Linked DNA regions of Hydrogenophaga sp. SL48. The main gene of each other region encodes a partner of the protein of the gene in region 4 in a complex. Links are inferred from orthologs where the notes say so. Each region holds a gene or a part of one and is shown on either strand. Other genes may lie near its edges.

What was found.
Region 1: the proteins of IM738_RS08400 (region 4) and dnaN are in contact, whole or in part, in a cryo-EM structure (PDB 8GIZ), measured with the Escherichia coli proteins. The link is inferred for Hydrogenophaga sp. SL48 from one-to-one orthologs.
Region 2: the proteins of IM738_RS08400 (region 4) and dnaX are in contact, whole or in part, in a cryo-EM structure (PDB 8GIZ), measured with the Escherichia coli proteins. The link is inferred for Hydrogenophaga sp. SL48 from one-to-one orthologs.
Region 3: the proteins of IM738_RS08400 (region 4) and holA are in contact, whole or in part, in a cryo-EM structure (PDB 8GIZ), measured with the Escherichia coli proteins. The link is inferred for Hydrogenophaga sp. SL48 from one-to-one orthologs.

The regions. Positions count from the first base shown.
Region 1 is NZ_CP063400.1:4,411,893-4,419,349, forward strand. The notes cover bases 1-2,763. They hold dnaN (DNA polymerase III subunit beta), read left to right. Parts: upstream 1-710; coding sequence 711-1,817; downstream 1,818-2,763. Other genes in these bases: dnaA (chromosomal replication initiator protein DnaA), read left to right, coding at 1-574; gyrB (DNA topoisomerase (ATP-hydrolyzing) subunit B), read left to right, coding at 1,898-2,763. Also shown: more of gyrB, read left to right, coding at 2,764-4,528; IM738_RS20860 (hypothetical protein), read left to right, coding at 4,615-5,529; IM738_RS20865 (IS5 family transposase), read left to right, coding at 5,526-6,515; IM738_RS20870 (hypothetical protein), read left to right, coding at 6,605-7,369. UniProt on the Escherichia coli protein: Confers DNA tethering and processivity to DNA polymerases and other proteins. Acts as a clamp, forming a ring around DNA (a reaction catalyzed by the clamp-loading complex) which diffuses in an ATP-independent manner freely and bidirectionally along dsDNA.
Region 2 is NZ_CP063400.1:1,466,738-1,474,407, forward strand. The notes cover bases 2,274-5,249. They hold dnaX (DNA polymerase III subunit gamma/tau), read left to right. Parts: upstream 2,274-2,744; coding sequence 2,745-4,754; downstream 4,755-5,249. Other genes in these bases: IM738_RS07000 (Bug family tripartite tricarboxylate transporter substrate binding protein), read left to right, coding at 2,274-2,495; IM738_RS07015 (YbaB/EbfC family nucleoid-associated protein), read left to right, coding at 4,801-5,133; recR (recombination mediator RecR), read left to right, coding at 5,153-5,249. Also shown: IM738_RS06990 (UvrD-helicase domain-containing protein), read left to right, coding at 1-146; IM738_RS06995 (TIGR03862 family flavoprotein), read left to right, coding at 168-1,424; more of IM738_RS07000, read left to right, coding at 1,503-2,273; more of recR, read left to right, coding at 5,250-5,758; IM738_RS07025 (MAPEG family protein), read left to right, coding at 5,785-6,189; IM738_RS07030 (ABC transporter substrate-binding protein), read left to right, coding at 6,407-7,399; IM738_RS07035 (transglycosylase SLT domain-containing protein), read right to left, coding at 7,431-7,670. UniProt on the Escherichia coli protein: Part of the beta sliding clamp loading complex, which hydrolyzes ATP to load the beta clamp onto primed DNA to form the DNA replication pre-initiation complex.
Region 3 is NZ_CP063400.1:5,037,936-5,045,413, reverse strand. What follows is about bases 3,148-5,931. They hold holA (DNA polymerase III subunit delta), read right to left. Parts: upstream 5,174-5,931; coding sequence 4,121-5,173; downstream 3,148-4,120. Other genes in these bases: leuS (leucine--tRNA ligase), read right to left, coding at 5,782-5,931; IM738_RS23995 (LPS-assembly lipoprotein LptE), read right to left, coding at 5,178-5,771; IM738_RS24005 (helix-turn-helix domain-containing protein), read left to right, coding at 3,151-4,119. Also shown: IM738_RS24020 (branched-chain amino acid ABC transporter permease), read right to left, coding at 1-706; IM738_RS24015 (branched-chain amino acid ABC transporter permease), read right to left, coding at 703-1,605; IM738_RS24010 (amino acid ABC transporter substrate-binding protein), read right to left, coding at 1,761-2,960; more of leuS, read right to left, coding at 5,932-7,478. UniProt on the Escherichia coli protein: Part of the beta sliding clamp loading complex, which hydrolyzes ATP to load the beta clamp onto primed DNA to form the DNA replication pre-initiation complex.
Region 4 is NZ_CP063400.1:1,736,049-1,743,722, reverse strand. What follows is about bases 1,559-4,538. They hold IM738_RS08400 (DNA polymerase III subunit delta'), read left to right. Parts: upstream 1,559-2,519; coding sequence 2,520-3,557; downstream 3,558-4,538. Other genes in these bases: IM738_RS08390 (TatD family hydrolase), read left to right, coding at 4,031-4,538; IM738_RS08395 (PilZ domain-containing protein), read left to right, coding at 3,601-3,972; tmk (dTMP kinase), read left to right, coding at 1,831-2,523; mltG (endolytic transglycosylase MltG), read left to right, coding at 1,559-1,824. Also shown: CAF17-like 4Fe-4S cluster assembly/insertion protein YgfZ, read right to left, coding at 1-714; more of mltG, read left to right, coding at 814-1,558; more of IM738_RS08390, read left to right, coding at 4,539-4,843; IM738_RS08385 (ankyrin repeat domain-containing protein), read left to right, coding at 4,902-5,525; IM738_RS08380 (tripartite tricarboxylate transporter TctB family protein), read left to right, coding at 5,655-6,143; IM738_RS08375 (tripartite tricarboxylate transporter permease), read left to right, coding at 6,159-7,670. UniProt on the Escherichia coli protein: Part of the beta sliding clamp loading complex, which hydrolyzes ATP to load the beta clamp onto primed DNA to form the DNA replication pre-initiation complex.

The DNA.
Region 1 (7,457 bases), 2.7 Mb from region 4 along the record:
CATCCACGAGCGCCTGGTCTCGCGCTTCGATTCTGGCCTCACGGTCGCCATCGAGCCACCCGAACTGGAAATGCGGGTGGCGATCCTGATCAACAAGGCCGCGGTGGAAAACGCCGTCATGCCCGAGGAAGTGGCCTTCTTCGTGGCCAAGAACGTGCGTTCCAACGTGCGCGAGCTCGAAGGTGCTTTGCGGAAAATCCTGGCCTATTCGCGCTTCAACCAGAAGGAAATCTCGATCCAGCTGGCGCGCGACGCGCTGAAAGACCTGCTGTCGATCCAGAACCGGCAAATTTCGGTCGAGAACATTCAGAAGACCGTGGCCGACTACTACAAGATCAAGGTCGCGGACATGTACAGCAAGAAGCGCCCGGCCAGCATCGCCCGCCCGCGCCAGATTGCGATGTTCATCGCCAAGGAACTGACGCAAAAGAGCCTGCCGGAAATCGGCGAACTGTTCGGTGGCCGGGACCACACCACGGTGCTGCACGCGGTGCGCAAGATCGGCGCCGAACGCCAGCAGAACAGCGAGCTCAACCAACAGCTGCACGTGCTGGAACAGACGCTCAAGGGATGAGGGCCCTGGTTTGCGGAAGGCCCGCGCAAAAAGGTGAAAATAGGCGAGTTTTGGGCTCTGAGGGGGCCCTGCTGCAAGCCCGAGGAGTGCGCCGGAGCGGAGCGCCACCAGTCAACCAAGGACGAAAGAGTCTGACATGATCGTTTTGAAATCGACCCAGGACAAGGTGTTGGCTGCGCTGCAGTCGGTCGCGGGCATCGTGGAGCGCCGGCACACCCTGCCGATCCTGGCCAATGTGCTGCTGCGCAAGACCGGCTCGGCCGTGCAGCTGACCACCAGCGACCTGGAAATCCAGATCCGCACCACGGCCCAACTCGACGGCGACGACGGCAACTTCGCCACCACCCTGGGCGCGCGCAAGCTGATCGACATCCTGCGCACCATGCCATCGGATCAGACCGTCAGCCTGGAGAACACCGGCGGCAAGCTGGTGCTCAAGGGCGGCAAGAGCCGCTTCACGCTGCAAAGCATGCCGCCCGAAGACTTCCCGCTGGTGCAGGAATCCGCCAGCTTCGGCCCCGTGTTCGCCGTGCCGCAGAAGACGCTCAAGAGCCTGCTCGGCCAGGTGTCGTTCGCGATGGCCGTGCACGACATCCGCTACTACCTCAACGGCATCCTCTTCGTGGCCGAAGGCAAGAAGCTCAGCCTGGTCGCCACCGACGGCCACCGCCTGGCGTTTGCCAGCGCCGAGCTGGACGTGGAAGTGCCCAAACAGGAGGTGATCCTGCCGCGCAAGACCGTGATCGAACTGCAGCGCCTGCTGTCTGACAAGGAAGGCGCGATCGAGATGCAGTTCGCCGCCAACCAGGCCAAGTTCAGCTTCGATGGCATGGAATTCGTCACCAAGCTGGTCGAGGGCAAGTTCCCCGACTACAACCGCGTGATCCCGAAGAACCACAAGAACATCGTCACGCTCGGCCGTCAGCCGCTGCTGGCCTCGCTGCAGCGCACCGCCATCATGACGAGCGAGAAGTTCAAGGGCGTGCGCCTGAACGTCGAACCTGGCGCGCTGCGTGTCGCGTCGAGCAACGCCGAGCAGGAAGAGGCCGTGGACGAACTCGACATCGACTACGGTGGCGACACGATCGAGATCGGCTTCAATGTCACCTACCTGATCGACGCGCTGCAGAACATGAGCCAGGAGATGGTTCGCATCGAGCTGGCAGACGGCAACAGCTCGGCACTCGTCACCAACCCCGACGACAACGCGTTCAAGTACGTTGTCATGCCGATGCGCATCTGATCGTTCACCGATCCTGCTCCCCCAAGCCCGACCCGCTGCACAGCGGGTTTGGCCTTTCTAGCGATTGAGAAAAGTTCACCATGTCCGAAGCCAACCAGCCCGCAGAAACCGGTTCCGACGCCGTCAACACCGGCGAAGCCGGGGCCGCCAGCTCCAATTTCCAGCCCACCATCGACGCCCACCAGGCCGGCGCGAGCGAGGGGTATGGCGAGGGTGCCATCCAGATCCTGGAAGGCCTGGAAGCGGTGCGCAAACGCCCGGGCATGTACATCGGCGACACCTCCGACGGCACCGGCCTGCATCACCTGGTGTTCGAGGTGGTGGACAACTCCATCGACGAAGCGCTGGCCGGTCACTGCGACGACATCGTCGTGACGATTCACAGCGACAACTCCATCAGCGTCACCGACAACGGCCGCGGCATCCCGACCGGTGTGAAGATGGACGACAAGCACGAGCCCAAGCGCTCGGCCGCCGAGATCGCGCTGACCGAGCTGCACGCTGGCGGCAAGTTCAACCAGAACAGCTACAAGGTCTCGGGCGGCCTGCACGGCGTGGGCGTCTCCTGCGTCAACGCTCTGAGCCAGTGGCTGCGGCTGACCGTGCGCCGCGAAGGCAAGATGCACCAGATCGAGTTCGCACGCGGCTTCGTGCAGAACCGCATCGTCGAGACCAACGCCGACGGCATCGAAGTCTCGCCCATGAAGGTGGCCGGGGACACCGAGAAGCGCGGCACGGAAGTGCACTTCCTGCCCGACTACGAAATCTTCAAGGAGAACAACGATTTCCACTACGAGATCCTCAGCAAGCGCCTGCGCGAGCTGAGCTTCCTGAACAACGGCGTGCGCATCCGCCTGAAGGACGAACGCAGTGGCAAGGAAGACGACTTCTCCGGTGCTGGCGGCGTCAAGGGCTTTGTCGATTTCATCAACAAAGGCAAGACGGTCCTGCATCCCAACGTGTTCCACGCGCTGGGCGACCGCGCCAGCGACCAGGGCACCAACATCGGCGTTGAAGTGGCCATGCAGTGGAACAGCGGCTACAACGAGCAGGTGCTCTGCTTCACCAACAACATCCCACAGCGCGACGGCGGCACCCACCTCACCGGCCTGCGCGCCGCGATGACGCGCGTCATCAACAAATACATCGAAGAACACGAGTTCGCCAAGAAGGCCAAGGTCGAGGTCACCGGCGACGACATGCGAGAAGGCCTGTGCTGCGTGCTGAGCGTGAAGGTGCCCGAGCCCAAGTTCTCCAGCCAGACCAAGGACAAGCTGGTCTCCAGCGAAGTGCGCGGCCCGGTGGAAGACATCGTGAGCCGCCTGCTGGCCGACTACCTGCAGGAGCGCCCGAACGACGCCAAGATCATCTGCGGCAAGATCGTTGAAGCCGCCCGCGCCCGCGAGGCCGCCCGCAAGGCCCGCGAAATGACGCGCCGCAAAGGCGTGCTCGACGGCATGGGCCTGCCCGGCAAACTGGCCGACTGCCAGGAAAAAGACCCGGCGCTGTGCGAGATCTACATCGTCGAGGGCGACTCCGCCGGTGGCTCCGCCAAGCAGGGCCGCGACCGCAAGTTCCAGGCGATCCTGCCGCTGCGCGGCAAGATCCTGAACGTGGAAAAAGCGCGCTACGAAAAGCTGCTCACCTCCAACGAAATCCTGACCCTCATCACCGCGCTGGGCACCGGTATCGGCAAGGCCGGCAGCGAAAGCGCCAACGGTGACGGCAAGGACGACTTCGACGTCGCCAAGCTGCGCTACCACCGCATCATCATCATGACCGACGCCGACGTGGACGGCGCGCACATCCGCACCCTGCTGCTCACCTTCTTCTACCGCCAGATGCCCGAGCTGGTGGAGCGCGGCCACATCTACATCGCGCAGCCGCCGCTCTACAAGGTGAAGGCCGGCAAGGAAGAGCTGTACCTGAAAGACGGCCCGGCGCTCGACGGCTTCCTGCTGCGCATCGCTCTGAAAGACGCCAAGGTGTCCACCGGCGGCGCGACCAACAACCTGCTCGAAGGCGACACGCTCAACGAACTCGCGCGCAAGCACCAGGTGGCCGAACACGTGATCTCGCGCCTCTCCAACTTCATGGACCCCGAAGCCCTGCGCGCCATGGCCGACGGCGTGAGCATCAAGCTCGACACGGTGGAAGAAGCCGAAGCCAGCGCCGTCGCGCTGCAGGTCAAACTGCGCGAACTCAGCACCACCGGCGTGCCCGCCGAAGTGGCCGGCGAGTTCGACGTGCGCACCGACAAGCCCATCCTGCGCATCAGCCGCCGCCACCACGGCAACATCAAGAGCAGCGTCATCACGCAAGACTTCGTGCACGGCGCCGATTACGCGGCCCTGGCCAACGCCGCCGAAACCTTCCGTGGCCTGCTCGGCGACGGCGCCAGGGTCATGCGCGGTGAAGGCGAGAAGCAGAAGGAAGAAAAGGTCGGCGACTTCCGCCAGGCCATGCAGTGGCTGATCAGCGAAGCCGAGCGCACCACCAGCCGCCAGCGCTACAAAGGCCTGGGCGAAATGAACCCCGCCCAGCTCTGGGAAACGACGATGGACCCGACCGTGCGCCGCCTGCTGCGCGTGCAGATCGACGACGCGATCGAAGCGGATCGCGTGTTCACGATGTTGATGGGGGATGAGGTGGAACCACGGCGAGAATTTATTGAAACCAATGCGCTGCGGGCGGGCAACATCGACGTTTGATCTTGTGTAGAGAGACCTGTAAGCTGAGAAACCGAGGCCCATAAATTGAGAAATTTATGGGCCTCTTCTTTTGCATAGTCTAAGCAATGGCGACCATTCACCCTTCGTACATTGGCGTCACCACGCCAAAGAATGCGCCACCCAAACCTGAAATCGAGGAAATCTACGAAGAGGTGATGGCGGTACTTAGACGATTTAGAGCGGAGTCCATCGTCGACGCAGCACTTAACGACCTTTGGAATGCGCCAAAAGACAAGCTAATGGCAATGCAATCTGCTCCTTGGTTAACCCTACTTTTAGTGAAGTGGGCTGTCCAGGACCCCCGGGTTTTAATTCGAGTGGGGCCAAAAATCTCCCACAATACGTTGCACGAACTAAAACAGCGTCTCTGGAATGCCGAGCCTCCTGCCAGTCGAAAAGAAGACGATTTCAATGTCTACTTAATGTTTCGCACCATTTTCCATTGCCAACTCGAATTCCAGAGAAATGAATCCTGGGGATTCCTTAGGTGGGCCAGTTTAATTGCGCCACTCGACAGAAATCATATCTGCCGCCAACTTTTTCGAGAAGAACTCGGCATTGAACCTAATGACTTCATCGACCTAACATTTTTGATATATGCATCAGTACTTGACGGCAATCTGAAAATCGAGAAACGATTTTTAGCACCCTTCAGGAATCATTTTGGCGCGAAGATTGACCGCATATTCGACTTATACGGCCTTAGTCTTCCAGACTTAAGAATTGAACTTCAGAAGCCAAACACTCAGGACATCTATGGTCGAGGTGAGCTTTACGAATTTCCACACCTTAAGCGATGGCCCCTTGTGAAAGCGAGAAACGGATTCTACTTCTGTTGGCATCCCTTAGTTTTTTCAAGAGGAATAGAAGAGTCCGTTCATCTTCGACTATCTAGACATGGTCAAAGATACACTGATTCATTTAGGGAAGGTCTGCAAAACCGCGGCGCCGTGGGCCGATGTGAGACAGTGACGTCATGAAGCAAATGAGCCTGGGCGAGAGCGGATTCGAGCGCAAGACCAAGAGAACGCGCAAGCGCGAGTTCCTCGACGAGATGAACCTGGTAGTGCCGTGGACCGAGCTGGTGTCGCTGATTGCACAGCATGCACCAACGCCTGGCGCCAAGGGTGGTCGTCCGCCGTTTGCCGTGCGAACCATGCTTCGCATTCACTTCCTGCAGCAGTGGTTCAACCTGTCCGACCCGGCGATGGAGGAGGCGCTGTACGACACGCCCATGTTTCGAGAGTTTGCGGGGCTGGACCAGGGTGAGGAGAACTTGCCTGACGAGAGCACCATCCTGCGCTTTCGCCATCTGCTCGAACAACACAACTTGAGCCTGCAATTGCTTGCCACGGTCAACGCCACCCTGGCCGACAAAGGCCTGCTGCTCAAGAGCGGTACGGTCGTCGACGCCACGCTCATTGCCGCCCCCAGCTCGACCAAGAACAACAGCGGCGAACGCGACCCCGAGATGCATCAGACCAAGAAGGGCAACCAGTGGCACTTCGGGATGAAAGCGCATATTGGGGTCGATGCCGAATCGGGCCTGGTGCACACCGTCAAGGCCACAGCGGCCAACGCGCACGACATCACCCAGGCCAGCGAACTGCTGCACGGCGACGAAACCGATGTCTTTGCCGACTCTGGCTACCGGGGCGTTCACAAGCGCGATGAGGTGATCAAGGACCATCCCGAGGTCCACTGGTACGTGGCCATGATGCCCAGCCATCGCAAGGCGCTGGACAAGGAAACGCCCATGGGCTCGATCATGGAAGCGCTGGAGAAAACCAAGGCGCGCATCCGAGCCAAGGTCGAACACCCGTTCCGGGTGATCAAGCGCCAGTTCGGATATGTGAAGGTGCGCTACCGGGGATTGGCCAAGAACACGGCGCAGCTGCACACCCTGTTTGCGTTGTCCAACATCTGGATGGTGCGCCGAACGCTTTTGAAGGAGACCCGAGGATGAGTGCGTCCGAATGCGGCCAACGGCCACGAATCAGGGCGAAATCGGCCAACAAAGCGCCCTCGTGAGCCTGAAATCGCCATCATTTGAAATTGCATGCATCACCTCGCGCCGTAGCGGGTGTTGTGCAGACCTTCCTTAGCAAGGTTTTCGAAAAGTACGTAATCACTCTTGTTCAGCAGGTGAATTTACCCTATCTTACAGAGAAAGATATTAAACAAAGACTAGGACCGGGAAGTTCGTCGGTCGAAGCCATAATTCAAGAAAAAGACTGCAATATTCTTATCGAAGCAAAGATGAGTTTATTTTCGGATGATGTATTAGTTCAAGAGAATACAAAATCTGCATTTGAGAAAACCAAGCACCTGAGGAAAGCAATCCACCAAGGACAGACCATTAGCAATCTAATCCGAAGCAAGCCAGAGTCTTTCGATGATTGCCCGAACAAGACAACAGACTACTTGATTGTGGTTACCAGCCGGGAACTAATAGTCGGGAATGGGCACCAATTGCTGCGACTCTATTCTGAAAAGAATGCCTCTGATGTTCAGATGCAACATCACGTCAAACTCCCCCTAGAGAATATCTTCGTTATCTCAGTCGAAGATTTTGAAAACCTTACTACCGCCGTGCGGGAAGGAAACCTAAATTTACAGTTGACTCTTGAGCATGCCGTTAGTGCCAACAAGCATCCATCCACATCTCAACTGCTCTTTTCGGATGCAATGAAAAAGCTCAATAGCGAGTGGCGACGCCCCCCTTTAATTGAAGCGGCAGTAGAAGAGTCTATAAAGCGAATGGAGGTGCTTCAGAAAGCCACCAATCTGCTTGAGAAGCAAATGGATAATCAACCCTAATTAAGCACAATTGACTCGGACATTCCCTCGCTGACGCCAGAATAGATACGTAGACGCAGTTTTGAATTAACTCTAAACAGGTGCTATG
Region 2 (7,670 bases), 270 kb from region 4 along the record:
CCGAACAACAAGCCCAGCTGCTGGCTCACATGGTCCGCTACCGCCGTGCCGTGCAGACGGCGCAGCCTGGCGCCGTGGTGCGCCTCGCTTTCATCAACGCCAACGGCCAGCTCATCGAGCTGCCCGCAGAGACCGAGACCCGATAAGTGACCGACGCTTTGAATCCGATGCTTTCTCCTTTGGACGTCGCCATCGTCGGCGGCGGCCCCGCCGGCCTGATGGCGGCCGAGGTGCTGTCTCGTGAGGGCGTGCGCGTCGACCTGTTCGACGCCATGCCCTCTGTCGGGCGCAAGTTCCTGCTGGCCGGCAAAGGCGGCCTGAACCTGACCCACGCCGAGCCGCTGGACGCGTTCATCTCCCGCTATGGCGAGCGGGCCAGCACCTTGCAGGTGATGCTGCAGGCCTTCGGTCCGCAGCAGGTGCGCGACTGGGCCGCCGGTCTGGGCATCACCACCTTTGTCGGCAGCTCGCAGCGCGTGTTTCCCACCGACATGAAGGCAGCGCCCCTGTTGCGCGCCTGGCTGCAACGCCTGCGCCACCCCGCGCCCGGTGGCGAATCCGTGCGGTTTCACATGCGCCACCGCTGGCTCGGGTGGGCTGGAGATGGGACATCGCTGCGCTTTCAGACGCCCGAGGGCGAACGGCAGGTGAGCGCGCGCACCACCGTGCTGGCCCTGGGTGGCGCGAGCTGGGCCCGGCTGGGGTCGGACGGCGCCTGGTGGCCGTGGCTGCAGGCCGCCGAGGTGGACCTGGCGCCGCTGCAACCGTCCAACGGGGGCTTTGAGGTGCAGGGCGGTTGGACGCCCTTGTTCCGCGAACGCTTCGCGGGGCAGCCCTTCAAATCGGTCGCGATCCGGTTTGCCGACGACCAGGGTCACAGCTTTCAGAAAAAGGGAGAGTTCGTCGCCACCGCCACCGGCGTGGAAGGCAGCCTGGTCTACGCTGTCTCCAGCGGGCTGCGCGATCAGATCAACCGGACCGGCAGCGCCACCTTCCACCTCAACCTGCTGCCCGACCGCAGCCCGGAAGACGTGCTCAAACAGGTGGCGCACCCCCGAGGGTCGCGCAGCCTCTCCAGCCACCTCAAGAGCCGGCTCGGGCTGGACGGCATCAAGATGGCCATCCTGCACGAGCGGTGCCCCAAGGCCACGATGAACGACCCGGTCGCGCTCGCGGTCGCGATCCAGGCCCTGCCCATCACGCTCGCCGCCACCCGGCCGATCGACGAAGCCATCAGCACGGCCGGTGGTGTGCGCTTCGAAGCGCTGGACGAAGCGCTGATGGTGCAGCGCCGTCCCGGCCTCTTTTGCGCGGGTGAGATGCTGGACTGGGAAGCGCCCACCGGCGGCTACCTGCTCACGGCTTGCCTGGCCAGCGGTGTGGTGGCGGGGCAGGGCGTGGCGCGCTGGCTCAAGGCCCATTGATGGGGTGTCATCACGCCGTCAAGACCCGGGTCTAGAGTTCCACGGGTTCTTTTTGCCCTGTCCTGGAGATGTTTGCCCATGTTCGTGTCCGTTTTGCACCGCCGCCGCTTTTGCCATCAGCTCGCCGCAGGCCTCGTCGCCTTGAGCGCGGGTGCTGCCCAGGCCAATGGCTTTCCTGATCGGCCCATCAAGATCGTCGTGCCGTTCGCGCCCGGGGCCGGCACCGACGCCATGGGCCGCCTGATCGCGGCGAAGCTGGCCGAGTTGCTGAAGATCAGCGTCGTCGTGGACAACCGCGCGGGGGCTTCCGGTGCCTTGGGCGCCCAGGAGGTCGCCAAGGCCGCGCCCGACGGCCACACCTTGCTGCTCGCCGCAGCGCCCTTCACCACGGTGCCCGCCGCGCTGCCAGGTGCGGGCTACGACCCCATCGCCGGCTTCACCCCGGTGGGCATGTTTGCCCACGGCCCGCTCGTCTGGGCCGCGAGCAAAGACCTGCCCGCGAACACCCTGTCCGAGGTGGTGGCACTGGCACGCAGCCAGCCCGGCCGCCTGAACTACGGCTCGGCCGGGGTCGGCGGCATCAACCACCTGGTGCTCGAATCGCTCAAGGCGCACACCGGCACGTTCATCACGCACATTCCCTACCGTGGCATTGCGCCCGCCACCGTGGACACCCTGTCCGGGCAGATCCAGCTGCTCACCGGGACCATCCCCGCGCTCGCACCCTACATCCGGGACGGCCGCCTCAAGGCCCTCGCCGTCACCAGCCAGGGCCGCAGCCCCGCGCTGCCGCAGGTGCCCGGCATGCAAGAGTCGGGGTTTGCCGATGTCAACGTGCTGAACTACTTTGCGCTGGTCGCACCGAAAGGCACACCCGACGCCGTGGTGCAGCAGATCAATGCCGCGCTGGCCCAGGTGGTGGCCATGCCCGATGTGAAAGAGCGCCTGGCCAAAGACGCGCTGGAGCCCGCCACCGGCACGCCGGCGCAGCTCGCGCTGTTCCTGCAAAAAGACGTGGACGGCTGGAAGCGGGTGGTGGAGCGCCAGAAGCTCAAGATCGACGCTTTCTGATCGGGGCTGCCTGGCCCAGACAGCAAAAAGGCCGCTGATGCGGCCTTTTTGCTGTAGCGCGTGCGATGCGCTGAATAAGGTGACGAGCCTTGACCCCGGCACTGACTCCACAGTTAGGGCTGCTTGGTTCCCCACCTGACCCGGTTGGCCGCTTCACCATGCGGGAAGGCCCGTCGGGGTGAATTGTAGGCGATGGCAGCGACCTTTGCCGGACCGGGCGCGGTGAGGGCGCCGCTTAGAATCGACACCATGTCTTACGTCGTCCTGGCCCGCAAGTACCGCCCGCGCAATTTCACCGAAATGGTGGGGCAGGCGCACGTGGTCCAGGCCCTCACGAACGCGCTCACGACCCAGCGCCTGCACCACGCCTACCTGTTCACCGGCACGCGTGGCGTGGGCAAGACCACCGTCTCGCGCATCCTGGCCAAGTCGCTCAACTGCTTGGGCACGGACGGGCAGGGTGGCATCACCGCCGAGCCATGTGGCGTGTGCCAGGCCTGCACCGATATCGACTCGGGCCGCTTCGTGGACTACACCGAGCTCGACGCGGCCTCGAACCGCGGCGTGGACGAGGTCCAGGCGCTGCTGGAGCAGGCGGTCTACAAGCCGGTGCAGGGCCGCTTCAAGGTCTTCATGATCGACGAGGTGCACATGCTCACCGGGCACGCGTTCAACGCGATGCTCAAGACGCTGGAAGAGCCGCCCGAGTACCTGAAGTTCGTGCTGGCCACGACCGACCCGCAGAAGGTGCCGGTGACCGTGCTCTCGCGTTGCCTGCAGTTCAACCTGCGCCCGATGGCACCGGAGACCGTGCTGGAGCATCTGGGTCAGGTGCTTCAGGCTGAAAACGTGCCGGCCGAGACGCAGGCGCTGCGCCTGATCTCGCGCGCCGCGCGCGGCTCCATGCGCGACGCGCTCTCGCTGACCGACCAGGCCATTGCCTTCGGCGGCGGTCAGTTGCAGGAAGCAACCGTGCGCCAGATGCTCGGCGCCGTGGACCGCTCGTATGTGCTGCGTCTGATCGATGCACTGGCGCGGGCCGACGGCGCCACGGTGGTGGACACGGTCGACAGCCTGCGCACCAACGGCCTCAACGCCGCGTCGACACTGGAAGAAATGACCGGCCTGCTGCAGCGCATGGCCGTGCTGCAGGCGGTGCCCGAACGGCTGGCCTTGCAGGAATCGGACGACCCCGACACCCCCGAGATCGTGCGCCTGGCCCATGCGCTGCCGGCCGACGAAACCCAGTTGCTGTACAGCCTGTGCCTGCACGGCCGTGGCGAACTGGGCCTGGCGCCCGACGAGTACGCCGCGCTCACCATGGTGTTGCTGCGCCTGCTGGCGTTCAAGCCTTCCGGCACGACCCCTGTGGCCGCGGCGGAAAAAAAAACACTGAAAACGGCGGTTGAGGCGCCTGCTGCGGTTCCGCCGGCCGCGCCTGCGCCGGTGGCATCTCCACGCACGCCTGCGGAGGTTCGGCCTGCCCAGGCCATGGCGAGCCCGGTGGCCGCGCCTGTTGCGCCACCCGCGACGCCGTCACCACCGGCTCCCCTCAACGTTCGAACCGTGACCGAGGCGTCCGCCCAGCCAGTGGCCACCCGTCACGAGGTTCTAGATGACGACGATGGCCCGCCCTGGGTGGAAGACCCGGAAGAGCCACCAACGGACGAGGGTGTGCAGACCAGCCGCCGTGTCGTGGCGATTCCGGTGCGCGAGGCGGGCCTCTCTCCACGGCTGGACCAGCTGCGCGAGCCCGGTGAAACGGTGCGCTTGCCTGAGCTGGTGACCAGTGCCGAAGGCGATGTCTGGTTTGACGCGGTGATGCAGCTCGTGCGCGCCGAGACGATCACCGCGCTGGTGCGCGAGCTGGGGCTGCAGTCGCAGCTGGTGGCGCGCGACGCCGACCAGTGGGTGCTTCGCGTGGAGCGCGAGTCGCTCAACCAGGGCAACACCCGGGAACGCCTGGGCACGGCGTTGAAGACGCTGGGCCACGATATCCGCCTGGTGGTGGAGATCGGCCCGGTGAACGACTCTGCCGCGCTGCGCCTGGCGGCCGAAGCCGCGCGCCGTCAGCGCGAGGCCGAACAAATCATCCGGGACGACCCCTTCGTGCAGGCGATGATGCGCGACTTTGGCGGCAGAATCGTGCCCGGCACGCTCAAGGCCACGGACATGCGCCCCCACACTCCGCCGCTGCGCGGGTCGCTGCCCCCCGAGGGGGTTGAGCCGCCTCGGGGCGGCCCGGCGGCGGCTCGCTGAGCCTTCTGAATTCATTCTTTTTTCCAATCAGAACACAAGGATCACCATGTTCAACAAAGGACAACTCGCCGGTCTCATGAAGCAGGCCCAGGCCATGCAGGACAACCTGAAAAAAGCCCAGGACGAGCTGGCTTTCATCGAGGTCACCGGTGAATCCGGCGCTGGCCTGGTGAAGGTGCTGATGACCTGCAAACACGACGTCAAGCGCGTCACCATCGACCCCAGCCTGCTGGCCGACGACAAGGACATGCTGGAAGACCTGGTCGCCGCGGCCTTCAATGCGGCCGTGCGCAAGGCCGAAGAAACGTCGAACGAGAAGATGGGCAAGCTCACGGCGGGCATGCCTGGTCTGCCGGGCGGCATGAAGTTTCCCTTCTGATGGCCCGCCGCCCATACGCGTGACCGCCACCCACTCCCTGGAACTGCTGGTGCAGGCGCTGCGGCGTCTGCCGGGGGTGGGCGTGAAATCGGCGCAGCGCATGGCATTTCACCTGCTGCAGCACGACCGGGAGGGTGCGCTGCACCTGGCGCAGGCGCTGCAACATGCCTGCGCCGAGGTGAAACACTGTGCGCTCTGCCACACCTTCACCGAAAAAGACATCTGCCCCACCTGCCTGGACGCGCGGCGCGACCGCAGCCAGCTGTGTGTGCTGGAAACACCCGCAGATCAGGACGCCATGGAGCGCACCGGTGCCTACAAGGGCCTGTACTTCGTGCTCATGGGCAAGCTCAGTCCGCTCGACGGTGTGGGGCCGCGCGACATTGGCCTGCAGAAGCTGTTTGACCGCATCGACGCGCAGGTGGATGGGCAGAGCGAGGTGCGCGAAGTGATCCTGGCGACCAACTTCACCGCCGAGGGCGAAACCACGGCGCATGTGATTGCGCAGTCGCTCAAGGCGCGGGGTGTGAGCGTGACCCGGCTCGCGCGGGGGGTGCCGGTGGGCAGCGAACTGGAATACGTTGATCTGGGCACCATTGCCCATGCTTTGGTGGACCGCCGCTGAGCGGCCACGACCCTGGAGAGCGACTCATGACATTCGCCGGATTGACCCTGGCCTACTGGACGGTGCTGGTGGCCGCGCTGCTGCCCATCGCGTGTGCGGGCCTGGCGAAGTGGGGCATGTTTTCGAAGCCGCGCCGCGAGGGCGGTTACGACAACCACAACCCGCGCGCCTGGTTGGCGCAGCAAGGTGACTGGCGTGCGCGCGCCAACGCGGCACAGGCCAACAGCTTTGAATCCCTGCCCTTTTACATCGGGGCTGTGATCATTGCGCACCAGCTCGGCGCGTTCCAGACCCGGCTGGATCTGATGGCGTTTCTCTACGTCGTGCTGCGCCTGATGTACATCCTGTTCTATCTGGCCGACATGGCCACGCTGCGCAGCCTGGTCTGGACGGTCGCACTGGCGGTGAACATCGCGATCCTGTTCATCTGATCGCATCGCGCGTGCCCACGCCACGCTGACATTTGCTTGCAAACTTGTTCTCGGTGAAAACCCGCTCGGGAGTCGCCCCGATGCGCTTGTGCCTGTCCTCCCCTAGTCTCGGTGCTTCAATGAAGTCAGGGACAAGAGAGGATGTGGCATGTGGAGTCGCCGTGATTGCGCGCGCTGGTTGGCATCGGCTGCACTGGGTGCAGGGGTGCCTGCGGCGATGGGTCAAGTCAGACCCATTGCGCCGCCTGCGCTGCCGCGCGCGCCCATCGGGCGTGTGCAGCTGGCGGTCGAAAAGAAGTCGGCGTTTTGCTACCTGCCCTTGACCATCGCAGAGCGCCTCGGTTATTTCGCTGCGGAGGGTCTGGACGTTCAGGTGCGTGAGCTGAGCGAGCCGGGTCACGCGCTCCAGGCGCTGCTGTCGGGGTCGGTCCAGGCCCTGTCTGGTCCTTACAGCCTCGCCATCAGGCTGCAGGCGCGTGGGCAGGCCTTTCCGTCCATCGTGCTGCAAGGGCGCGCCCCGCAACTGGTGATGGGGGTCTCGCGCAAAACCATGGGTGCCTTCCGCGATGTCCGCGATCTGCGCGGCCGCAAGGTGGCGGTGACGGCCATGGGTTCGGCCAGCCAGCGCCTGACCCAGGTGCTGCTGTCCAACGCCAGGCTGGGCAGCGATGCCGTGCAGTATGTGCCGATGAACAGCCCTTCAACGGCGGTGGCGGCTTTTCGAACCGGCCAGATCGATGCCATCTGCTACACCGACCCGGTGATCACGCAACTGGAGCAGGACGGCGGGCTGCGGGTGGTGGCGGACACGCGCACAGTGCGCGGCAACGCCGAGGTGTTTGGCGGGCCGATGCCGGCGGGTTGTCTGAGTGTGTCGGCCGAGTACCTGGCCGAACATCCCACCGAGTGCCAGGCGATGGTGAATGCGATGGTGCACGCACTGAAATGGCTTCAGACGGCAGGGCCGTCGGACATCAACAAAACCGTGCCCGAGTCGTATTTTTCGGGTGACCGGGCACTGTATCTGGCGGCGTTCAGCCGGGCGCGCGAGGCCTGGGCACCCGACGGCCTCATGCCTGAAACCGGACCACAGAACGTGGCCCGTGTGCTGGAGCGGTTCGACGAAGGCGCTGCGTCCAAGAAAGTGGACCTGGCGCTGACCTACACCAACGCCCTGGCGCAGAAGGCCAAAACCCGGTTCCGGGCCTGAGCACACCCGGCCGCCCGGACGGGGCCGTTCGTCAGTTCTTGCGCGCCTTGCGGCCGTTCTTGCCTTCGGCCGCGACCCTGACCTCGGAGCGCTTGCCTTTCGCCTGGCTTTGCCGCGCGGGCTTTTCTCGTTTGGCTTGCTTGCCGGGCTTGCCCGCGCGTTTTTCCGCCCGTACCGTGGCCTTGCCGTCACGCCCCTTTTTGCGTACGGAGACAGCAGCGCTCTTGCGCGACGGGGCCGAACCGCTGGCCAGCTTGGCCGAGCGCGGCAG
Region 3 (7,478 bases), 3.3 Mb from region 4 along the record:
CGATGAAGGGGTTGAACACGGTGTGCGGGTCGATGTAGGTCCAGCGCACCGACATGGCCGCGCCCACCGCGCCGGCCACCGCAGCGGTGAGCGCGAAGCCGGCGATCTTGATCCAGCGCGTGTTCACGCCCAGCGTCTGGGCGCGCTGCTCGTCGGCGCCGATGCCGAGCATGGCGAGACCAAAGCGCGTGCGCCGGATGGTGATGGACAGCGCCACCGTGATCACAGCCAGGGCGAGCACGGTGAGGTAGATGGTGTCGCGCTCGGGCACCACCATGAGCACGCGGCCCACGGTGCCGGTGACGCTTTTCTCGAAGTAGCTGATGGCGTGTCGGATCAGCTCGGTCATGCCGAAGGTGAGCACCGCAAAGTAGGTGCCGCGAAGGTGCAGCACCGCCGCGCCCATGACCACGGCCACCGCCGCGGCAATCAGGGAGCCCATGGCGATGGCCTGCACCCACGACAACTGCTCCAGCAGGATGGCGCTGGTGTACGCCCCGATGCCGAAGAAGGCCGAGGTGGCCAGCGACAGGTAGCGCGTGGTGCCGCAGAACAGCGCCCAGCTCGACGAGAGCGCGATGTACATCAGGCAGGTGAGCGCCATGGACACGGCGAACTCGCTGGCGAAGCTGGGCAGCGCCAGCGCCCAGCCGGTGAGGCCGAAGAGGACCAACAGATCGCGGATGAGGAATTGTCTTGAGTTCATGACTTGCGGCTTTTCCGGGTGAAGAGTCCTTCAGGCCGCAGCAACAGCACACTGATGAAGACCACGTAGCTCAACAGAGCCTTGAGCGAGGGGTTGGTGAAGTGCATGCCCAGGGCTTCGATCACCCCCAGCAACAGGCCACCGGCCAGCGCACCGCCCATGCTGCCGAAGCCGCCCAGCGTGATGACGATGAGCGCGGTGATGGTGTAGGGCTCGCCCATGGAAGGGCTGATGGTGTACGCCATGGAGATCAGGCAACCGGCCACGCCCGAGAGGCCCAGGCCGATGCCGAACATGAGCGGGTGCAGGCGCTGGGTGTTGATGCCCATGAGCTGCGCGCCGGTGGGCGACTGCATGAGCGCGCGCACGCCCTTGCCCAGCAGCGTGGTGCGCATGAGCACGATGAGCGCGCCCGAGAACAGCAGGGCCAGCGCAAACACCAGCAGCTTGTTGCCGGCAAACTGCGCCTCCCCCATGGGCAGCGGGATCTGCACCGGCTCGGTGAGGAAGTCGTAGCCGCGCAGATCGCCACCCCACATCCACGACGCGAAGTTCTGCACCAGGAACATGAGGCCGAAGGCCACCATGAGGCCGCGGGCTTCAAAGATGTCGAGGTTGGGCGAGGTGGCGGTGAGGCGGCGGAAACACAGGCGGTGGATCACCCACCCCAGCACGAACAGCATGGCGAACGACACCGGCACCATGAACAGCGGATTCAGCCCCAGCGAGGTCTGCGCCATCCAGGTGAGGTAAGCCCCCACCATCAGGAACTCGCCGTGCGCGATGTTGAGGATGCGCATCAACCCATACTGCAGGTTCAGCCCGAGCGCGACGAGCGCGTAGATGCCCCCGGTGATGAGACCGGAGGCGAGGAGTTCGAGCCAGGCGGAGAAGGACATGGGATTTGGGGGGCCGGAAACACAACCCCGTTCGCCCTGAGCTTGTCGAAGGGCTCACGCAGACATGGCTGGATGGGCTTCGACAGGCTCAGCCCGAACGGCTGGGGTTTGGTGATGGACTCAGGTCCTGCGAACAGCGCAGGACCAACGGTGTGTCACTTCCACGCGGGCTTGTTGGGGTTCAAGGCTGCAGTCGCCACCGACTTCGGCCACACCACCTCGAACTCCCCGTTCTGCCACTGACCCACGGTCCCTGGCGTGCCCACGTTCTCGCTGCCGTTGAACTTGATGTCGCCCAGAATCGTCTTGTGCGTGGTGTTGGCCACGTAGTCCCGGATGGCCTTGCGGTCCAGACCAACCTGCTTGCAGGCGTTGGTGAGGATCTCCAGCCCCGACCAGCAGGCGCCGCTGGCCCAGCGATCGGGTTCCTTGCCGGCGAACTTCTTGGTGTGCGCGTCGAAGTAAGCCTTGGCGGCCGGGCTGGTCTTGCCGTTCCACGAGCCCATGCCCAACACGCCTTCGGCGCCGGCGGGCGTCATCACGTTGCGGTAGAGCTGGAAGGCCGTGCCCACCGAGGCGTAGAAGAACTTCGGGTTGAAGCCCACTTCCTTGGCCTGGCGGCTGGCCAGGATGGTGTCGGGCGGGTAGGTGAAGCCCACGAACGCGTCCGGGTTCTTGTCCTTCATCGAGCGCAGCACGGGCGAGAGGTCTTTCACACCACCGGGGTAGCTCTTGTCCTCCACCAGCGTGATGCCACTGCCCTGCAGCGCCACCTTGAAAGCGGCGAAGTTCTCCAGGCCGAACAGGTCGTCCACATAAATCAGCGCCACGGTCTTCACGCCGTTGGCCTTGAGCATGTCGACCAGCGCGTTGGTCATGGGCGCGGGCTGCTGCAGCAGCAGGAAGAAGTACGGCAGGCGCATTTCCACCAGGCGCTTGCTCAGTGCGGTGGGCGCCAGGAACGGGTACTGGAACCGGTTGGCCAGCGGGGCCACGGCGAAGTTGGCGTTGGAGCCCCAGGGCGGCAGCACCAGATCGACCTTGTCGCTGCCCATGAGTTTTTCGTAGGTGCGAACCACGGTCTCGGTGTCGCTGCGGTCGTCGCTGCTGATCAACTCGATCTGCCGCTTCACGCCTTTCACGTCGAGGCCGCCCGCGGCATTCTGCTGCTCGGCCCAGAGCAGGTAGTTGGGCTCCTGGCTCACCTGCGCGCCGCCCGTCCAGGGGCCGGTGCGCGACATCGAATAGCCGACGCGCACCGGCGCGGACTGCGCCATGAGTTGCGGGGCAAAGGACATGGCGCCCACCGAAGCGGCGGCGCCCTTGAGGATCAGACGGCGGGTGGACTGGACCATGGCTTGTCTCCTGTGGTGTTCGACTGGCAGAGACCTTGATGCTAGTGAGCTGGCCGCCGGCGGGCTTTGCTGACGATGCACAAGCCGCTTGCCGGAACGTGCACACGCATGCGGGAAAACCCCCAACCCTGCCCACCCCAGGGATGTGGGTGCCCCACCATAATTTCCGCACCCCCCTGCTGGAGACCGCATGACCCCTTCGCCCGTGATGAGCACCGACGCTGTCGCCCCCGGCGAACGCGCTGCCGCCTGGCGCGACTGGGTGTGGCGGCACTTCGGCGGCCTGGAGTCCGACCTGTACGGCGACACCGGGTTCGACGGCCACATGAGCGCCTCGCACGCCGGTGACGTGGTGCTGACCAAGCTGGAAGCGAACCGGCACCGCGTGCTGCGCAGCCCCAAGCTGGCCAGCGCCAGCGACACCAGCTACCTCAAGATCGTCGCCCCCTGGCAAGGCAGCGCCGCGGTCGAGCAGCACGGGCGGCAGGCCTGGGTGCGGCCGGGCGGCTGGGCCATCTACGACACCACCGGCAGCTACGAAATCGCCAACCCGGAGCGGGTGGAGCACCTCATCGTGATGCTGCCCAAGCAGCAGTTCATCGAACGGGGCCTGCGGCTGGAACCCCTGATGGCGCGCCATGTGGGCGGCGCCAGCGGCATTTCACGTGTGGCCCTGGAGACCATGCGCAGCACCTACCAGGAGCTGCCCGCCATGAACGCCACCACCGCCCGTGGAGTGGGCGAGATGATCATCGAGCTGGTGCGCCTGTCGCTGCAGGAACTGGCCGGCCGCGAGAGCGCCACCACCCAGCTCGAAGCGTTTCGCGACCGCATCCGCGAACACATCGGGCAGCACCTGCGCGACCCGGGCCTGTCCATCGAGCGCATCGCGCAATCGATGAACTGCAGCAAGCGCCACCTGCACAACGCCTTCAGCACCGAGGACGACACGCTGGCACACCACATCCTGCGGCGCCGTTTGCAGGCCTGCATGCGCGACCTGAAGAACCCGGCCCTGGCGCAGCGCACGATCACGGACATCGCGTTTTCATGGGGCTTCAACAACGGCGCCCATTTCAGTCGCGTGTTCCGGGAACACGCCGGTCTTTCGCCCAGCGACTTCCGGGACACCGCGCTGCGCCAGTCGGCAGCGGCCTGAGTCAGCGCAGCGCGCAGGCCTGCGCCACCCGCAGCGCCATGCGGTGCAGCGCGTCCCACGGGTCGGCCGGCCAGTCGGGCTGCTTGAGGCCCTTGACGATACCGTCCACCGTGTGTGCGTCCTGCAGCCACTGGGCCAGCTGGGCGGGCCGGATCAGCGGCAGCGCGCGCTCCATCAGCTTTTCCTTCAAGCCCCAGACCCGGTTTTCGCGCAAGGCCATCGGCAAGGGGCGGCCGGCGTCCATCGCGTTGCGGATGCGGTTGAGCGTGCGAATGTCTTCGGACAGCGCCCAGTGCACCAGCACGGCGGCTTCGCCCTCGGCCTGCAACCCGTCGAGCATGCGTTGCACACGCAGCACCTGGCCGCCCAGCACGGCTTCGGCCAGCTTGAACGGGGTGTAGCGGGCCACGTTGAGCACCGCGTTTTCGACCTGCTCCAGCGACAGCTCGCCGGCCGGGTACAGCAGCCCGAGCTTCTGGATCTCCTGGTGCGCGGCCAGCAGGTTGCCCTCGACGCGGTCGGCAAAAAACTGCAGCGTGCGCTGGCCTTCTTCCCCCGCCGCGACGCGCTGACCCTGCTGCTGCAGGCGCTGCGCGATCCAGGCCGGCAGCGCCTGGCGCTCGACCGGGTCCACCTTCACCGTCACGCCAAAGCTGTCGAGCGCAGCAAACCAGGCGCCCTTCTGCGTGGCGGCATCCAGGCGAGGCAGCAGCACCAGCGTGAGCGTGCTGTCGTTGTCCCGCGCGGCCTCGGCCAACTGCTGCAGGACCTGAGAGCCGTCCTTGCCGGGCTTGCCTGAGGGCACCCGGATTTCGATCAGTTGTTTGTCAGCGAACAGGCTCATGGAGCCCCCGCTGGCGAGCACCTCGCTCCAGTCAAAGTGAGCCCCGGCCACCGTGTGCACGGTGCGCTCGGTGTAGCCCTGCTCGCGCGCCACGGCGCGGATGGCGTCTGCCGCTTCCTGGATCAGCAGCGGCTCGTCGCCGTGCAGGGTGTAGAGAGACTTGAGTCCGCGCTGCAATTGCCCGGCCAGCTGCGGGGCGGCCACCTGCATGGCGTCAGAGCGACTTCACGGCGGCCAGGCGGCGCAGCACCTGCTGCGCGATATCGCCTTCCATGTCGTGGAACATGGTGTTCTCTTCCGCCGCCTTGGCCAGCGCGGCGGTTTCCGTGAAGCTGATGTCGCGCTCCAGCAGCAGCTCGGTGTCGTCGATCAGGACCTTGCCTGCTACCGTGCTCAGACGGAAGCGGAAACGCACGCGCAGCGTCAGCTCCCGCACCTGACCCGAGTCGGTCTGTCCCGACACCACACGCTCATGATGGTCACGGGCCACATGCAAAACCACCTGCACGGGCACCGCTGCGGGGGTGGTCTGCGCGGCCTTGGAGGCGTTGGCCACCTGGATGCCGGCGGACACCATCGCCTGCTGGAGGGCTCTGGACACCTGCGTGTTCTCGAACCCGGTCACCAACACCGATTCAAACGCGAACTTGGGCGCCTGGCGCAAGGCAAAACCGCACCCCCCCAGGCCAGCGGTCGCGAGCAGCGCACCCGCGCTGGCCAGCGCCCTCAGCGCCACGCGCCGCCCGGACAAGGAAGGCTCCGGCGTCTCGCGGGAGGACTGGGGGGCGAAGGGGGTGTTGGGTTTCATGACGCGACTTTTATACCACCACGTTGACCAGACGGCCCGGCACCACCACGACCTTTTTGGGCGCAGCGCCATTGGCCTGTTTGACGAAGGCCTCGCTGGCCAAGGCCGCAGCTTCGATGGCGGCCTTGTCGGCGCTGGCCGGCACGGTGACGCTGCCGCGCAGCTTGCCGTTGATCTGCAGCATGAGCTCGATCTCGTCGCGCTGCAGCGCGGCCTCGTCGGCCTGCGGCCAGGGCGCGTCGAGCAGCTCGCCCGAGGCGGCGGCGTAGCCGAGCTCGGTCCAGAGGCTGTGCGCGATGTGCGGCGTGGCCGGGTAGATGCAGCGCAGCAGCATGCCGAAACCTTCGGCCAGCGCGGCGTTGTCACCGGCGGAGCCGTCGCCCTTGAAGTCGTCCAGGGCGTTGAGCATCTTCATTGCGCCCGAGACCACCGTGTTGTATTGCATGCGCTGGTAGTCGTAGTCCACCTGCTTGAGCACGGTGTGCACCTCCAGGCGCAGCGCCTTGGCCGCCTTGGACAGCGACTGCGTGCCCACGCTGGCCGCGAGCGCGCCCAGGTCCGCCGTGGCCGAGAGCTTGTTGCCAAAGCCCCAGACGCGGCGCAGAAAGCGGTAGCTGCCTTCCACCGCCGCGTCGTTCCACTCCAGCGTGGCCTCGGGCGGCGCGGTGAACATGGTGTACAGGCGCGCGGTGTCGGCGCCGTACTTCTCGATCAGGTCCTGCGGATCGACGCCGTTGTTCTTGGACTTGGACATGGTGCCCACGCCCTCGTAGTCGATCGCAGTGCCCACCGGCAGCGTGACCCCGCTGGACTCCACCGCCTTGATCAGCTTCGCGCCAATCACCTTGCCCGCTTCGTCGAACACGTGCTCCACGTCCTGCGGCCAGAAGTAGTCCTTGCCGCCCTTCTCGGTGCGGCGCGAGTAGATGTGGTTGAGCACCATGCCCTGGGTCAGCAGCTTGCTGAAGGGCTCGTCCACCTTCACGAGGCCGAGGTCGCGCATGACCTTGGTCCAGAAGCGCGCGTAGAGCAGGTGCAGGATGGCGTGTTCGATGCCACCGATGTACTGGTCCATCGGCATCCAGTAGTCCGCGCCCTCGGCCACCATCTTCTCGCTGTTGGTCGGGTCGCAGTAACGCATGAAGTACCAGGACGAATCCACGAAGGTGTCCATGGTGTCGGTCTCGCGCCGCGCGGGCTTGCCACACACCGGGCACACCACGCCAGCATGGAAGCCTTCATGTTTGTGCAGCGGGTTGCCCGAGCCGTCGGGGATGCAGTCCTGCGGCAGCACCACCGGCAGGTCTTTTTCAGGCACCGGCACCGCGCCGTGTTCCGCGCAGTGGATGATGGGAATGGGCGTGCCCCAGTAGCGTTGGCGGCTGATGCCCCAGTCGCGCAGGCGGAAGGTGGTCTTCTTCTCGCCCAGGCCTTGGGCGGCCAGCAGCTCGGCGACCTTGTCGACGGCGGCCTTCTGACCCAAGCCGTCGAGCACGCCGGAGTTGACGCACACGCCGCGCTGCTTGTCCCCGTACCAGTCGGCCCAGGCGAATGCGGAAAAAATCTCGCCTTCCACGGCCACCACCTGCTGGATCTTCAGGTCGTACTTCAGTGCAAACGCGAAGTCGCGCTCATCGTGCGCCGGCACGCCCATCACGGCGCCGTCGCCGTAGCTCATGAGCACGTAGTTGCCGACCCAGACCCCGA
Region 4 (7,674 bases):
CTGCACCACGTAAGCGCGCCGCTTGAGCGTGCCGCGAAACTGGCTGCGTGCGACCACTTCCTGGCCGGGGTAACAACCCTTCTTGAAGTTCACGCCACCGACCGATTCGAGGTTGAGCATCTGCGGCACGAAGGCCTCCACCACCGGTAGCGAGAGCGTGGCCACGCCGCTCATCACCTCCAGCCAGCGCCACTGGGCATCGGCCAGCCGCTCGCCGCCCGGAGCCGGCGTGGCGACCGGCGCCACCCACATCGCACGGCCCACGCCCGACCCCGGATGCAGGCGCACCAACTGGGCGCCATCGGCGTCGAGCTTGCTCCAAGGGGCGGTGGGCAGCGCGGCCGGCACGGCATCGCCCACCAGGCCCCAGAGCTGGAATTCCGCGCTGGCGTCGCTGAGCTTGGCCTTGGCGCGCAGCACGAACATGGACAAACGCTTGAGCGTGGCCTGCAGCAGGTCGGCGCTGCACACCAGAAGAACGTCGTCGTGCGCCCGCTTGAATCCGATGAAGCTGGCCAGCAGGCGCCCTTTGGCCGAGCAGAACCCGGCCAGGCGCGCTTCGGAGAGGCCCAGCAGCGAGAAGTCGTTGGTCAGCTGACCGTGAAGGAACTTGGCCGCTTCTTCACCTTGTGCGCGAATCACGCCCAGGTGGGGCAAGGGTGCTACGCCGTTCAGGGCTGCGGCGAGGGGGAGTCCGGTGGGGCTGGTGGTCATGCGCGGGGCATCGTGTGCCGTGGGGTGAAACAGTGCGGTCGATTATCATGCGCCGACCCTTTCTGCGCCTGACCGCGCCCAGTCCCCGACCTCCTTGCTGTGAAACGTTTTTTTACTTGGTTCCTGCTGGTGCCCATGTTGTTGGCCGGTCTGACCGCAGCTGGTGCGTGGTGGTGGTTAGGGCAGCCGCTGCCCTTGCCGGCCGGGGCGAGTGCGGCGTCGCCACTGGAGTTTCAGGTCGCCCCTGGGTCGTCGGCCCGAGGCGTGGCCGAAGCGGTCACTCAAGCGGGGGTGAACACGCCGCCCACTTTGCTGTACGCGTGGTTCCGGGTCTCGGGGCAGGCGCGGGGCATCAAGGCCGGCACCTATGAAATCAAGCCGGGCACCACGCCGCGAGGCTTGCTGAACCAGCTCGTGAAGGGGGAGCAGGCGCTGCGCAGCCTCACTCTGCTGGAAGGCTGGAACTTTCGCGAGCTGCTGGCCGCCGTGCGGCGCTCGCCCGACCTGACGCAAGACCTGGAGGGGCTGGACGCGGCTGGCGTGATGGCGCGCATCGGCTTCCCCGGTCGCCATCCCGAAGGCCGGTTTTTCCCCGACACCTACCGCATGGTTCGCCATGCCCCGGCCTCCAGCGTGTTGCGCCAGGCCGCCCTGGCCATGGAAGAGCGGCTGGGCCAGGCCTGGGCGCAACGCGACCCGGCCTCGCCACTGCGTGCTCCCGACGAGGCGCTGATCCTGGCGAGCATCATTGAAAAAGAAACCGGTACCGAAGCCGATCGCGCAATGGTGGGCGGCGTGTTCAGCAACCGGCTGCGCATCGGCATGCGGCTGCAGACCGACCCCACCGTGATCTACGGCCTGGGTGAACGCTTCGACGGCAACCTGCGCCGCGCCGACCTGCTGGCCGACACGCCCTACAACAGCTACACCCGCGCCGGCTTGCCGCCCACGCCGATTGCCATGCCGGGCTGGGCGTCGCTGAAGGCCGCCGTCCAGCCGGCCACCACGCCGGCGCTGTACTTCGTGGCACGCGGCGACGGCAGCAGCGTCTTCAGCGCCACCCTGGAAGAACACAATGCGGCAGTGCGCCAGTACCAGCTGCAGCGCTGACCAAACATGCCCCACCCGACTTCCCAGGCCCGAGGCCTCTTCATCAGCTTCGAAGGCATCGACGGTGCCGGCAAGTCCACCCACATTGCCGGGCTGGCCGACGCGTTCCGCGGACAAGGCCGTACCGTCACGCTGACGCGCGAGCCTGGAGGCACGCTGCTGGCCGAGAAGCTTCGCGCGCTGGTGCTGAACGATCCGATGGACCCGCTCACCGAGTCGCTGCTGGTGTTTGCCGCGCGGCGCGACCACCTGATGAATGTGATCGAGCCGGCGCTGGCGCGCGGCGAGGTGGTGTTGTGCGACCGGTTCACCGACGCGACCTTTGCCTACCAGGGCGGCGGACGAGGGTTTGATCTGGGCGTGCTCGGGACACTGGAGCGTTGGGTGCAATCGACGCCCGCCGCCCCGGCCAACACCCTGCGCCAGCCCGACCTGACCGTGTGGTTTGACCTGCCGCCCGAAACGGCCGCCGCCCGCCTGGCCGACGCGCGCGCGCCAGACCGTTTCGAGGCCCAGCCGCTGGACTTCTTCCGCAACGTGGCCGCCGGTTACGCAGTTCGGGCCGAGGCCGATCCCGGCCGGTTTGCCCGCATCCAGGCCGATCAGCCCCGGCACCAGGTCTGGCAACAGCTCACCAGCACCTTCGTGCGGCGCGGCTGGTTGTCCATCATGGTCGCGGCCAACAGCGGTCCCCGATGAGCGCCACGCCTGCCATCGCCGCGCCGTGGATTCAGCGGCAGCTGTCGCAATTGCTCAGCCAGCGCGGCCACGCCTGGCTGCTGCAAGGACCGTCTGGCCTGGGTCAATACGATCTCGGCCTGGGCGTGGCGCAGGCCTGGTTGTGCGAGCAACCCACGCCGGCGGGCGCCTGTGGCGCGTGCGGAAGCTGCCATCTGGTCGGCAGCCGCGCCCACCCCGATCTGGTGGTGCTGATGCCGGAGACGGTGCTGCTGGAGCGCGGCTGGCCGCTCTCGGAATCCGCCCAGAAAGAGATCGACGACAAGAAGCGCAAGCCCAGCAAGGAAATCCGCGTCGACGCCATGCGCGACATGGTGGCTTTCGCGCAGCGCACCAGCGCGCGCGGGCGTGGCACGGCGGTGCTGGTGTACCCGGCCGAGCGCATGAACCACGTGACCGCCAACGCCTTGCTCAAGACACTGGAAGAGCCGGCCGGCGACACCCGCTTCGTGCTCGCCAGCGAGGCCACGCACCAGTTGTTGCCCACCATCCGCAGCCGCTGCCAGACCCATGTGATGACCTGGCCTGCCGAAGCCGAAGCGCTTGAATGGCTACAGACGCAGGCTCGGGCAGAGGGCGCCAAAGACCCGGGCGCTGAACAGGCGAGGGTCTGGCTGCAGGCCTCGGGTGGGCGACCCGACGACGCGCTGGCCTGGGGGCGCAGCGGTCTGGCTGCGGCGCGCTGGAGCGAACTGCCGCGCGCGCTGGCCAAGGGAGACTGGTCGCTGCTGTCCGACTGGACCGCCTCGCAACAGCTGGAGCTGCTGCAAAAACTGTGTCACGACCTGATGTCGGTGGCCGCCGGTGCATCGCCCCGGTTTTTCCCTGCCGACAGCCTTCCACCCGCGCCGCGCTGGATGGCGTTGGCGCGCTGGTCGGGTGCGCTGATGCAGGCCGCCCGAACGGTGGAGCACCCTTACAACCCGGGTCTGATGCAGGAGGCCTGGGTCGCGGCGACGCGACAGGCGCTCGCGCGCACGTCCCAGCGAACCTGATGCCTGGCGCCACGGGCCGGGTTTGCCGCTAAACTTCGACGCCATGAGCACCAGCCCCGTCCCTACCCCAGCGTCGTCGCGGCCGAGCGTGATTCAGCTCTCCATCAAGGAGAAAGCGGCTCTGTATGCCGCCTACATCCCCCTGTTCACCGAGGGCGGCATCTTCATTCCCTCGTCGCGCGACTACCGCATTGGCGATGATGTGTACGTGCTGCTCAGCCTGCCCGACGATCCCCAGCGGTATCCGGTGGCCGGCAAGGTGGCCTGGGTGACGCCGGCCAAGGCGCAAGGCGGTCGCACCCAGGGCGTGGGCATCCGATTTCCGGCCGACGAGAAGTCGAGGCTCCTCAAACTCAAGATCGAAGAGATCCTGGGCACGAGCCTGGGTTCCGATCGCCCCACCCAGACCATCTGATCGTCTGTTTCCAAGGCCCGGCCACGTGGCCCGCATGCCTTGAACCTGTTTCCTCTGCATGTTCACCGACTCCCATTGCCACCTGAGCTTTCCCGAGCTCACCGCCCAGTTGCCGGCCATTCTTTCGGCCATGGATACGGCCCAGGTCGACCGCGCGCTCTGCATTTGCACCACGCTGGAAGAATTCGAGGCGGTGCATGCTCTGGCGCGCGACCACACCAACCTGTGGTCCACGGTCGGCGTGCACCCGGACAACGAAGGGGTTCAGGAGCCCAGCCTCCAAGACCTCCTGGAGCGTGCGGCGCGCCCGCGCGTGGTGGGCATTGGCGAAACCGGTCTGGACTACTACCGCCTCAACGGACGAAGCCTCGCCGACATGGAATGGCAGCGAGACCGCTACAGGGTCCACATTCAGGCCGGCCGTGGGACCGACCTGCCGCTCGTGATCCACACCCGCAGCGCATCTGACGACACCCTGGCCATCCTGAAAGAAGAGGGCGGTTTCGCCTCCAGCGCGGGTGGTGAAGCGCTGCCGCCATCCCGCGGCGTGTTCCACTGCTTCACGGAAACCGAAGCGGTGGCCCGCGCAGCACTGGACCTGGATTTCTTCATCTCCTTCTCGGGCATTCTGACGTTTCGCAACGCCAGCGAGCTGCGCGAGGTCGCCCGGTTCGTGCCGCTGGACCACTTGCTGATCGAGACCGACAGCCCGTATCTCGCGCCGGTGCCGCACCGCGGCAAGACCAACAACCCGTCGTACGTGCCGCACGTGGCGCAACAGATCGCCGAGATCAAGGGGTTGAGCGTGGACGAAGTGGGTGAAGCGACCAGCCGCAATTTTGAACAGCTGTTCAACCGGGTGGTGCGCTGAAATGCAGATGCATCACTTTAAAAAACTGAAAAAGAACATTGTTCTGTATGTTCTTTTTTTGACGTCTTTTGCCGCTTCTGCGGGCTCTTTCGACGACTTTTTCAAAGCCGCCCAGCTGGACAACGAGTCGGCCATGGTCGAGCTGGCCCTGCGAGGCTTTGATCTGAACACCCGCAACGAGCGAGGCGACCACGCGCTGCACGTGGCCCTGCGCGAAGACTCGCCCAAGGTGGTGAATTTCCTGCTCAGCCAGGGCACGGTGAAAGTGGAGTCGCGCAATGCCCAGGGGGAAAGCCCACTGATGATCGCTGCCATCATGGGCCAGCTGGAGTCCGCGAAACGGTTGATCCAGCACGGAGCCGAGGTCAACAAGACGGGCTGGACGCCCCTGCACTACGCCGCCTCGCGCACCGAATCCGACAGTGTGGAGATGGTGCGTCTCATGCTGCAGCACCATGCCTACATCGATGCCGAGTCGCCGAACAAGAGCACGCCGCTGATGCTGGCCGCCCACTACGGTCATGCCGACGTCGTGCGCCTTCTGCTTGAGGAGGGTGCCGATCCCACCCTGCGCAACGAACAAGGACTGACCGCAGTGGACTTCGCCCGCCGGGCGGGGCGGGATGACATGGCCGAACTGGTGGCGGCCGCACTGCGCGCACGGCGCCCCCAGCAGCGGTGAAGCCGGACAAGGGAAGAAACGCTGTCGCCACCGCACCATTCTGAGGGCCTGCTGTAGGTGTAACCCACATGCCTGCCAAGGCCAAAGCCCCCCAGAATCGCGCTTGTTATTTATCCGAGGAGACAAGCCATGGCCATCGCCAGTCAAAAAGACTTTTTTTCGGGACTCATGTTCGCCGCCGTCGGTGGCAGCTTCGCCTGGGGAGCCCAAAGCTACCAGGTGGGGGGCGCCGCCCGCATGGGACCCGGTTATTTCCCGCTCATGCTGGGCATCATCCTGGCGGTTCTGGGCGTGATCATCACGTTCAAGTCGTTCACACAGGGAGGGCCCGGGGGCGACAAGATCGGCGCCTTTGCCTGGCGCCCGCTGGGCTTCGTGCTCGGGGCCAATTTGGCCTTTGGCGCGCTGCTCGTCGGCCTGCCATCGATCGGCTTTCCCGCGATGGGCCTGATCGTGGCCATCTACGCGCTCGTGTTCATCGCCAGCATGGCGCAGCCGGGGATGAAGATCAAGGCCACGCTGGTTCTCGCCACCATCCTGGCGGCCGGCAGCTACGGTGCCTTTGTCAAATTGCTGAACCTGCAGTTCCCCGTGTGGCCTGCGTTCCTGACGAACTGATCTCAAGGACCGACCATGGAATTGATTGACAACCTCTCGCTGGGTTTCAGCGTCGCGTTCACCCTCCAGAACCTGATGTACGCCTTCGTCGGCTGCCTGCTGGGCACGCTGATCGGCGTTTTGCCAGGCATTGGCCCGGTGGCGACCATCGCCATGCTGCTGCCAGCCACCTACGGCCTGCCGCCGGTGGCCGCGCTCATCATGCTGGCCGGCATCTATTACGGTGCGCAATACGGTGGCTCGACCACCGCCATCCTGGTGAACCTGCCCGGTGAATCGTCCTCGGTGGTGACGGTGATCGACGGTTACCAGATGGCGCGCAAGGGCAGGGCAGGCCCCGCTCTCGCGGCGGCCGGTCTGGGCTCGTTCTTCGCCGGCTGCGTGGGCACGCTGATCGTGGCCGCCTTCGCGCCGCCGCTGACCGAGATGGCGCTGAACTTCGGCCCTGCCGAGTACTTCTCGCTCATGATTGTCGGCCTGATCGGTGCCGTGGTGCTGGCCTCCGGCTCGCTGATCAAGGCCCTGGCCATGATCCTGCTGGGCCTGCTGCTGGGTCTGGTGGGCACCGACGTGAACTCCGGCGTGGCACGGTTCAGCTTTGACATCCCCGAGCTCACCGACGGTATCAGCTTCATCGTGATCGCGATGGGCGTGTTCGGCTACGGCGAAATCATCAACAACCTGTCGCAGCCCGAAGAACACCGCGAGGTCTTCACCGGCAAGGTCGAAGGCATCATGCCGACCAAAGAAGATTTCAAGAACATGGTGCCGGCGGTTCTGCGTGGCACGGCGCTGGGTTCTGCGCTCGGCATCCTGCCCGGTGGCGGTGCGCTGCTGTCTGCTTTCGCCGCCTACACGATCGAGAAGAAGACCAAGCTGAAGCCCGGTGAAGTGCCGTTCGGCCAGGGCAACATCCGCGGTGTGGCGGCCCCTGAGTCGGCCAACAACGCCGGTTCGCAAACCTCGTTCATCCCGCTGCTGACCCTGGGCATTCCGCCCAACGCCGTGATGGCGCTGATGGTCGGTGCCATGACCATCCACAACATCCAGCCGGGTCCGCAGGTCATGACCAGCAACCCCGAGCTGTTCTGGGGCCTGATCGCCTCGATGTGGATCGGCAACCTGATGCTGGTGATCCTGAACCTGCCGCTGATCGGCATCTGGATCAAGCTGCTGACCGTGCCGTACCGCTGGCTGTTCCCTGCCATCCTGCTGTTCTGTGCGATCGGTGTGTACTCGACCAACAACAACAGCTTCGACATCTGGATGGTGGCCATCTTCGGTTTCATCGGTTACCTGTTCATCAAGCTGGGCTGCGAACCCGCACCACTGTTGCTGGGCCTGATCCTGGGTCCGATGATGGAAGAGTACCTGCGCCGTGCGCTGCTGATTTCGCGTGGCGACTGGTCGGTGTTCGTGACCCGTCCGCTGTCGGCCTCGCTGCTGGCGATTGCCGCGATCCTGCTGACGGTCGTGCTGCTGCCGTCGATCAAGAAGAAGCGCGAAGAAGCCTTCGTCGAAGACTGACCGG